DNA from 3 places in the Monashia sp. HAY1-5C genome. Region 1 is predicted to be linked to each of the others. Evidence: predicted binding sites of a transcription regulator. Region 1 holds the regulator's gene; each other region holds the start of a gene.
The links. The regulator LexA, encoded in region 1, represses DNA repair genes until DNA is damaged. The targets are predictions, from matches to a motif close to TCGAACANNTGTTCGA.
Positions count from the first base shown of each region.

Region 2: recA (recombinase RecA) is a predicted target of LexA. The motif match lies at 2,065-2,080, and genes of this name have one in related genera.
Region 3: ACR9ZK_RS06250 (DUF6504 family protein) is a predicted target of LexA. The motif match lies at 1,803-1,818, and genes of this name have one in related genera.

Region 1 covers NZ_JBPGXG010000011.1:39,613-42,862, reverse strand. The annotation lists gene ACR9ZK_RS03175 (hypothetical protein) at 1-863, opposite strand, end outside; gene lexA (transcriptional repressor LexA) at 978-1,685, opposite strand; gene ACR9ZK_RS03165 (LysM peptidoglycan-binding domain-containing protein) at 1,914-2,327, shown strand; gene ACR9ZK_RS03160 (hypothetical protein) at 2,590-2,895, shown strand; gene ACR9ZK_RS03155 (alpha/beta hydrolase) at 2,892-3,250, shown strand, end outside.
Region 2 covers NZ_JBPGXG010000062.1:16,657-19,906, reverse strand. The annotation lists gene ACR9ZK_RS11240 (regulatory protein RecX) at 62-841, opposite strand; gene recA (recombinase RecA) at 844-1,887, opposite strand; gene ACR9ZK_RS11230 (O-acetyl-ADP-ribose deacetylase) at 2,141-2,674, opposite strand; gene ACR9ZK_RS11225 (DUF3046 domain-containing protein) at 2,671-2,922, opposite strand; gene ACR9ZK_RS11220 (DUF3352 domain-containing protein) at 3,137-3,250, shown strand, end outside.
Region 3 covers NZ_JBPGXG010000026.1:26,062-29,311, reverse strand. The annotation lists gene metF (methylenetetrahydrofolate reductase [NAD(P)H]) at 1-674, shown strand, start outside; gene ACR9ZK_RS06255 (DUF4126 domain-containing protein) at 718-1,419, opposite strand; gene ACR9ZK_RS06250 (DUF6504 family protein) at 1,951-2,352, shown strand; gene ACR9ZK_RS06245 (SAV_6107 family HEPN domain-containing protein) at 2,439-2,897, shown strand; gene ACR9ZK_RS06240 (DNA polymerase III subunit alpha) at 3,020-3,250, shown strand, end outside.

The DNA.
Region 1 (3,250 bases):
CTGTCGCGCAGGTCCCACAGCTCCTTGGTCTGGAGGATCCAGTAGGCGCAGAACAGGACGATGATGATGACCTCGCAGATCAGGATCACGTGGTCGAAGCCGTGCAGCGTCAGGTGTGCGAGCACCGTGAGGGCCAGCAGCGCAGCCAGGGTCCCGGCGATGACGAGGTACCACCTCTTGTACCCCGCCGCTTCTTGGGTCGAGGTGTGTCGGTCCTCGACCCGGAAGGCGCTGAGGACCATGACGGCGATGACGCCGGCCACCATCGTCGCGGCGGCGATGCCGTGGCTCAGGGCCACGAAACGGTCGGGCAGCGCGAGGAAGAGCACGAGCTCGAACACGACCACGGCACTGCACGCCGCGGTGACGAGCAGGGTGCGCACCGGTGGTCGGCGTGCGGGGTCCCTGAGCTCGGCGCGTCGCAGCCATGCCGTCACGACGAGGGCGAGGAGACCCACGGCGACCAGGGACCACACGCTGTTGTCGACCGCGTCGGAGATGGCCGTCGTGGGCAGGGCGAACGGGTTCGGCGCGCCTGCAACACTGCAGCGATCGTCCGGGACGGTGGGCACCATCGCGACCACGAACGCCATGAAGCCGGAGAAGTTGAGGAGCACGTCCTCCTCCGACGAGTGGCCCTTGTAGACGACGAGGGCGGCGCCGAGCGCGCAGAGGCTGCCGACGAAGACCGTGCGCGCAGGGGTGAAGTAGTAGGCGCTGATCGAGCCCAGCCAGCACGACCGGTTCGTGCCCCACCACCACTGGAGCACGACGGACAGCAGCAGCATGAGCAGCAGCGCCACCATGCCGCCCCGCAGATAGCGATACGTGAAGACGACGTCGCGGTCGGGCCGGTCGGGCATGGCGTCCTCCTCAGGCACTGTGCTCCCAGAGTGGCGAGTCCAGGGTGCGGATACCTCACGACGCGCCGCGGAGGATCCGCGACGCGCCCGTGATGTGGCCGCGGTGGGGGCTGCTCAGACGCGACGCAGGACTGCGGTCACCTTTCCGAGGATCGTCGCATCGTCGCCGTCGATCGGGTCGTAGGCCTCGTTGTGAGGCAGCAACCACACGTGACCGTCCTTGCGCTTGAAGGTCTTCACCGTGGCCTCGTTGTCGAGCATCGCCGCGACGATGTCGCCGTTCTCGGCAGTCGGCTGCTGGCGCACGACCACCCAGTCGCCATCGCAGATCGCGGCGTCGACCATCGAGTCGCCCTGGACCTTGAGCAGGAAGAGCTGCCCCTCGCCGACGACCTGGCGGGGCAGCGGGAAGACGTCCTCGACGACCTCCTCGGCGGTGATGGGCACCCCGGCGGCGATCTTGCCGAGGACGGGGACGTACGACGCCTCGGGGCGCGTGTCACCGGAGTCGGTCTCGACGTCGTGCTGGTCGGACGCTGCGGCGCGCCCGCGGCGCCCCGTCGCGTCTCCGGCGTCGGGGGAGACGACCTCGAGGGCGCGCGGACGGTTGGGGTCCCGACGCAGGTAGCCCTTGCGCTCGAGGGCGGCGAGCTGGTGGCTGACGCTCGACGGGCTGGCGAGCCCGACGGCCTCACCGATCTCGCGCATGCTCGGCGGGTAGCCGCGTCGGTCGACGGAGTTGCGGATCACCTCGAGCACGCGCCGCTGGCGCATCGTCAGCCCATCGCCCTTGTCGCGGTCGGGAAGCTCGGTCACGCCCATGGTGTCCCCTTCGTCGGCGGCCCCAGGCACCCCGGTCCCGGCGCTCGCGAGGCCAGTGTCAGTGGTGACTGGTGTGGTTGGTGGTGTGAGGAAAGCGTACGGGGTTCGAACACAGTTGCCAAACACCTGTTCGAAGCATGTCTCGACTTCATCGACCAGACGTGCTACAACTCGTACAGGCGTTCTATCGAACACATGTTCGCAAGTCAGCAGCAAGGGGAGGTCAGCATGAGCGTGGTCGCCATCGAAGCCGTTCGCCGGCAGCGGGAGACGGAGGTCGGGGAGTCCGACTTCGTCTCGCGGCCGCAGCTCGTCCTCGTTCCCACCGGACGCGCCGCCGTGCGGGCCGCCCGTGCCGCCCGCCCGCGGATGCGCCTGACGCGGTTCGGCCGCCTCGTCGTGACGCTCTTCGTCGGCGCCGTGGTCCTCGCCCTCGGGATCGGCCTCGCCGGTCAGCTCGCCTCGGCCACGGGTGCACCGCGCACGATCACGGTCGAGTCAGGTCAGACCCTGTCGGGCATCGCGGCTCGTGAGCTCCCGGGCCTTCCGGTGCGCGAGGGGGTCGTCGAGCTGCAGCTGGCCAACTCCCTCTCGACGTCGATGATCCACACGGGCCAGCGGCTCGTCATCCCGGCTCCCTGACGTCGCCGTTCGTGCCGCCTCCCGGCACGTCCCCCGACCGCCGCGTTGGCTCCACCTTCAGCGGCTGGCCCTCCAGGCGCTTCGACCCCGTCTGGTGGCCCGGACGCCGCACCCCTTCGGGTGCGGCGTCCTGCTGTGTCCGGCTTCGGCCGCCCTGTGGATGAGGCATGGACGCTGGGCGCCGGTCCCCGGGCCTGTGGATGCACCTCTGCCCGCGAGCGATGTCCTTCCTACCGTGGGGATCTCGGGAAGGGGAGCGCGCATGCGGTACGAGGTGGACACGGGCACGGTCGACGACGCCGCCGCGACGGCAGACTGGGCGCTCGCGCGCCTGACCGTGGTGAGGCCGGATCTCGCGGTCGAGCCGGTCGGGGTGGCGCTCGCCGGCGGCATGCTCGCCGCATCCGTCTCCCGGATCTCGCTCGCCTGGCGAGAACGTCTTCGTGAGGCCCGTGTGGAGCTGCTCGGCCTCGGGTCGGCCCTCCAGGAGGCCTCGAGGCTCTACTCCGCGGTCGAGCATGCCGCCGCCCGGGCGTTCACGAACCCGTCCGGTGACGGTGCGCCGTGACGACGTTCGACGTCGCTCGCGTGCGGACGGCTCGTCCCGGTGCCCTCGAGCTCGCCGCCCGCCGTCTCACGCAGAGCCGCCTCGAGGTCCAGGCCGTCGTCGCGGACCTGCTGCATCGCCGGGGCTCGACGTGGTCGGGACCGGCGTCGAGCGCGGCCGCCGAACGGCAGGTGACCCTCGTCGCCGGCCTCGCCCGCCTCGCGGCGTGCCTGGCGGCGTCGTCCACTGCCTTGCAGGACGGCGCCACCCGCCTCCAGGCCGCCCAGGACCTGCTCGCCCGGGCCGACGAGCGCGCGGCCTCCGACGGCGCCTGGCTCGGACACGACGGCACGCTGTTCCTGCCCGTGCGCGCGAC
Region 2 (3,250 bases), on a different contig from region 1:
TCCATCCCGTCGGCACCGGGACCTTCCTGCTGCCGGTCCGCGGCCGGCGTGACGGGGCGGGTCAGTCTCGCTGGTGCTCCTCGGCGAGGTTGACCGCATCGCGCACGACCGGCCACGCGATCTCCCCGGAGTAGCCCTTGCGGGCCAGCATGGCTGCCAGCCGGCGGGCCTGCACGTCGGGCGCGAGCCCGTGCATAGTGCGCAGCTTCTTGGCCACGAGGTCCTCGGCCCTGGCCCGCTCGTCGTCGGCGTCGATCTGGCCGAGCGCCTCCTCGGCGACGTCCTGGTCGATGCCCTGCTTGCGCAGCTCGTGGGCGAGGGCCTTGCGGGCCAGACCTCGTGCCGCCTGCTTGGAGCGAACGAGCATCTCGGCGTAGGCCTCGTCGTCCACGAGCCCCACCTCGGTCATGCGGTCGAGGACCCGGGTCGCCACCGAGTCGTCGCAGCCGCGGTCCCGCAGCTTTCGCTCCAGCTGGGCCCGGCTGCGGGGCGCCATGCTCAGCTGTCGCAGGACGATCGCGCGCGCGACCGACTCGGGGTCGGCCTCGGGCGCGTGCGTCGTCGGGTCGGGCGGGGGTGGTGGCGTGCCACGCCTCCCCCGCCGAGAGGGACCGGGCGCGCGGCGGCCTCCCGGCTCGAGCTCGGGATCTCGGCGGGGCGACCCGTCGCCCCAGGGTCCCGGCTCGCCCCAGAGCCTGGGGTTGCCCGAGCCGGCCGGAGCAGGCGCCCCGGACAGGCCCTCGGCCTCGGCCAGGATCCGCGCGGCCCGGGCCAGCCGTTCCTCGACCGACGGGTCGAGGCCGGCTGACGACCGGTCCGGACGGCGAGCTCCGGAGCTCACGATCAGAAGTCGACCGGGACGTCCGCGACCTCGGCCGGCTGGTCCACACGCGGGCCGACGCCGAGCTTCTCCTTGACCTTCTTCTCGATCTCGTCGGCGAGGTCGGGGTTGTCCTTGAGGAAGTTGCGGGCGTTCTCCTTGCCCTGGCCGAGCTGGTCGCCCTCGTAGGTGTACCAGGCCCCGGCCTTGCGGATGAAGCCGTGCTCGACCCCCATGTCGATGAGTCCACCCTCGCGCGAGATGCCCAGGCCGTAGAGGATGTCGAACTCCGCCTGCTTGAACGGCGGCGACACCTTGTTCTTGACGACCTTGACACGGGTGCGGTTGCCGACCGGCTCGGTGCCGTCCTTGAGGGTCTCGATGCGACGCACGTCGAGACGCACCGACGCGTAGAACTTCAGCGCCTTTCCACCGGTGGTCGTCTCGGGCGAGCCGAACATGACGCCGATCTTCTCGCGCAGCTGGTTGATGAAGATCGCGGTCGTGCCCGTCGAGTTCAGCGCACCGGTGAGCTTGCGCAGCGCCTGGCTCATGAGGCGGGCCTGCAGGCCGACGTGGCTGTCGCCCATCTCACCCTCGATCTCGGCGCGCGGCACGAGGGCGGCGACGGAGTCGATGACGATGATGTCGAGCGCGCCGGAGCGGATGAGCATGTCGGCGATCTCGAGCGCCTGCTCACCGGTGTCGGGCTGGGAGACGAGCAGGGCGTCGGTGTCGACGCCGAGCTTCTTGGCGTACTCGGGGTCGAGCGCGTGCTCGGCGTCGATGAAGGCCGCTATGCCGCCGGCGCGCTGCGCGTTGGCGACCGCGTGCAGGGCCACGGTCGTCTTGCCGGAGGACTCCGGGCCGTAGATCTCGACGATGCGCCCACGCGGGAGGCCGCCGATGCCGAGCGCGACGTCGAGGGCGATCGACCCCGTGGGGATGATCTCGATCGGCGGTCGGACGTCGTCGCCGAGGCGCATCACCGCACCCTTGCCGTAGCTCTTCTCGATCTGACCCATCACCGAGGCGAGGGCCTTGTCCTTGTCCATCACCGATGCCATGTGGGTGGCCACCTATCTGCCGTCTGCGCTGCGGTCGTCTGCCTTCGACCCTGAACGACGGCGTTCGTGAGTTCCGTTGTCGGGTCAGACGTTAGGTGCCGGCGCCGACATCGGAGTTCACCACGAGACGGCCTGTGGACGATGCCATGGACGACACCGGACCTGTGGACAACAGTACCGAACACGTGTTCGAGACCGGGAAGCGACACGCCGCCGCCGTGGCCGACCGCTCGATCAGCGCACCCGCCGAGGGTCAGGCCTCCCCGGCCTCGGCGAGCGCCGCCTCGAAGGCGGCGTGGACCTGGTCCGAGAAGAGCCAGAAGCGCGCCTCCCGGACGGCCGGGAACGCGGCGAGAGCGTCCGCGAGCGTCGTCACGGCGACGCGGGCCGCCGCGTCGGGGGGGTAGCCGTAGACGCCGCACGAGATGGCCGGGAACGCGACGACGGCGCACGACGCCTGGGCCGCGAGCTCCACCGACCGGCGGTAGCAGGACGCGAGCAGCTCCGGCTCCCCCGCCCCGCCGCCGCGCCACACCGGACCCACGGTGTGGATGACGTGGCGGACCGGCAGCCGCCCCGCACCGGTGATCTTGGCGTCGCCGGTCGCGCACCCGCCGAGGAGCCGGCACTCGGCGAGCAGCTCAGGACCGGCTGCGCGGTGGATCGCGCCGTCGACGCCCCCACCGCCGAGGAGCGAGGAGTTCGCCGCGTTGACGATGGCGTCGGCTCCGGCGTCGGTCGTGATGTCCCCACGCCTCAGGGTGATCCGGCCGCGCGGGGCGCTCACGGGCCGGCCACCTGGCCGCCCTGCGCGCCACGGGCCACGCGGTCGTCGCGGCCGAGGCGTCGGGACTCGGGCACGTCCATGTCGTCGCAGATCGCCTCCCAGACGCGGCGTGGCGGTTCGCCGTCGGCGAGCGCCTCGTCGACGGACCGGCCGCCGAGCGAGCCGATGACGTGGTCGCGGGCGAGCGACCTCGCGTACCCCTCGCCGAACTCGTCCTCCATCAGGGTCCAGAAGTGACTCATCCGCACGCCTGCCAGTCTGCCACCCGGCGCAGCCGTGCCCGACCCGCTGCGGTCGTCCCTCGTCGCCGACGCCTCCACGCGGCGTCGGGAGCCGGCCCGGGACGCCTCCGGTCACGACCGCGTCGCAGGATCGCCGAACCGGACATGGCCGTCCTCACCAGGCGATATCGTCGCTGCGCGGCGCCAGTGCCGGCACACCATCCTCAGGGGAGCACTTCACATGTCCGACTCGACGTACCGACCTTCGGGAGACACGCAGGTCACCCAGCCCTACACGTATCCCGTCGCCGGCGACCTGGTCGGGTCCACGGCCACCGAGGGCGTCGCCCTCTCG
Region 3 (3,250 bases), on a different contig from region 1:
CCCAGCGAATCCTCGAGGAGACGACGCTGACGCCGATGGCGCACCTGACGTGCGTCGGGCACTCGGTGTCCGAGCTGCGCGGCATCGTCGGGGCGTACGCCTCGGCGGGGGTGCGCAACATCCTGGCCCTGCGCGGTGACCCGCAGGGGGGCCTCGGGCAGCCGTGGGTCGCCCACCCGGAGGGGCTCGACCACGCCGACGAGCTCGTCGCGCTGGTCCGCGGGCTCGGCGACTTCACGGTCGGGGTCGCGGCGTTCCCCGACCGTCACCCCGAGTCGCGCGACCCCGCCGAGGACGCCGAGACGCTGATCCGCAAGGAGCGCGCCGGGGCGCAGTTCGCCATCACCCAGATGGTCTTCGACGTCGACAACTACCTGCGGCTGCGCGACGAGCTGGCCCGGCGCGGGTCGCAGCTTCCCGTCGTGCCGGCGATCATGCCGATCACGAACGCGCGCCAGGTCGTGCGCATGGCCCAGCTGGCCGGCCAGCCGATGCCGGCTGCCGTCACCGACCGCCTCGACCGGCTCGGGGACGACGCGGAGGGCGTGCGGGCCGAGGGCCTGGCCATCGCCACCGAGTCCGCGCGGCGCCTCCTCGACGAGGGTGCGCCGGGCATCCACTTCATCACGATGAACCGCTCGTCGGCGACGCTCGAGGTCTTCGGCCGGCTCTGAGGGTCGGCAGCGGCGTCGGTCGACGGCCTCGAGCGTCGCCGGGTCAGGCCGGTGGGTCCTCGGAGGCATCGTCCGGGGCCGGCGGACGCGTCGGGCGGGCGCGGCCCGGCCGGCGGCCCGGCGGAGCCGTCGGCGGCGCCGCGGTCGGGACGGCGATGCCGACCCGCTCGCCCCATGCGTCGTAGCGCCGCTTGAGCCGGCGCAGGCGCCCGGCGAGCGTCCACACGAGCAGCCCCCCGGCCGCGAGGAGCAGCAGCGCGGCCGTCGCAGCCGCCCAGGGGTGGGCGATCGCCAGGGCCACGACGCCGGTGACGGTGACGTCCTCGCCCGTGCTGACGACGATGGTGCTGGCGGGCTCGGGCGAGGTGTTGACGATGCCCCGCAGTCCGGCCTTGACGCCGTGCGAGACCAGGGCCGTGACGCCACCGGTGGCAGCACCGACGGCGGCATCGAGGCTCGCGGTCTCGTGGCCGATGAGGTAGCCGATCGTGGCCCCGACGGCGGGCCGCACGACGGTGTGGACCGAGTCCCAGACCGAGTCGACGTAGGGGATCTTGTCGGCGACGAGCTCGAGGAGGAAGAGGACCGCCGCACCGACGAGGACGTCGGTGCGGGCGAGCGCGTCGGGGACCTGTCCGAGGTTGAAGAGGCGGTCGGCGAGGCCGAGGACGAGCACGACCGCGTACGCATTGATGCCGCTGCCCCACCCGGTGGTGAAGGCCAGGGGGATGAGCTCGGCTCCCACGTCACTCCTTCGTCCAACCCGGCCTGCGGGGGCGGCGGGGTCCAGGCGCGGCCGGACGGCCGAGCCTCGGTCCAACGCTGCCGACCGTCCCGTAATCCCGAGGTGCGCGCAAGGGCTGCGAGGACGGCCGGTCGGGGCGCTGCCCTGCCGGGTGGGCGCGCACGAGAGACGGGCCCGGGCCCTGGACGGACGGGACCCCTGCGCCCTTCCGGCCACGGGCCGGACCCGTGGTGACCCACTCTGGTCGAGCACGTCCACGTGGACCTGAGCACCGGTACTCAGGTCCACGCAAACCGCCCCGAACGAGAGCAAACACGGCCTGCGCCGCCGGCCGTCGGATCGCCTTGACACGGTGTCGGCGGCAGGGGTTACGCTGGTCGAGTTCGAACAGGTGTTCGAGTGTTCATCGTTCAGTCCAGTCGTCGGTTGGGGTGTCGGCCGTCCGTGTGGGGCGCGGGCAGCCAGGGTCGTGACCTCCCGCCTCGACGTGTCCGAGGGAGACGTGTCGTGGTGCGCAGGTTCAGTGATGCAGTGCAGGTCAGGGTCCGGTTCGAGCAGGACGGATCCCAGGTGACGGGTGCCTCCCGGGCCGGTGCAGGTGCAGGTGCAGGCCCGGATGCAGGTCCGGGTGAGGCTCCGGTCGACGGCGCCGCCCGGGAGCGGCCCGAGGCCTTCATCTGGAAGGGCCGCCTCTACGTCGTGCGGGAGGTCCTCGCGCAGTGGCGGGAGCGGCGGGCGTGGTGGCACGACGCCCTCGACGCCGAGGAGGCGCAGGTGCGCCCCGGCGAGACGCTCCTCGCCGCCGCGAGCGAGCAGCACGTCTGGCGGGTCGAGGCGAGCCCCGGGTGGTCGTTCACGCCCGGGGTCTACGACCTCGCCCACGACGCGTCCCCCCGCGGTGACCGCTGGTCGCTCGTCCGGGTCGCCGACTGATGCCCGCCCCACCAGCCACCGTCCCCGCGCTTGTACCCGCGCCTGTACCCGCGCCTGTACCCGCGCCTGTCGAGAGGAGCCGACCCGTGGCCACCGCACCGTTGCACCGCCCGCCCATCTCCGTCGCCGTGCTCACCCTGCTCGACCGCTCGAGGGGCAGCCTCGAGTCGGCCTGCCGCGTGAGCGAGGCCACCGAGCGCTACCGCGACGCCCACCTCGGGGCCCTGCGCGCCGCCGCCGCGCTGGTCGCGGCCCGGACGGCGCCGACGCCGCGGTCCCGACCCCGCAGCGTCTGGCAGGTGCTGCCCCTCGTCGCCCCCGAGCTGGGGGAGTGGGCCGCGTTCTTCGCCGCGTGCTCCGCACGCCGGTCCGTCGTCGACCGCGGGGGCCACATCGCGCCGCGCGAGGCCGACGACCTGCTCCGGCAGGCCGAGATGTTCCTCGAGATCGTCCAGGACCTGCTCGGCGTGCCGATCGCCGTCCCGCTGCCGCGGACCATCACCCCGGTCTCGTCCGGGCCGAGGAGCCGTGCGAGCGGGGCATGACGAGCACGACCACCAGCACGACCACCAGCACGACGCCCCGGGGGGTCGGCCCGAGGTCCGGGGCGGGAGCCGGCCGCGTCGGCGACAGCTTCGTGCACCTGCACGTCGCGAGCGGCTACTCGATGCGCTACGGCACCGCGACACCCCGCCAGCTCGTCGAGCGGGCCGCCGCCTGGGGCCAGCCGGCGCTCGCCCTCACCGACCGCGACGGGCTCTACGGCGCGGTCAAGTTCGTCCGCGCCTGCATGGAGCACGACGTCGCCCCCGTCCTCGGTGTCGACCTCGCCCTCGAGCCGCCGCGCACCGGCCCGACCGGTCGCCCGCGTCGGTCCGAGCACAGCCGCACGCCGGTT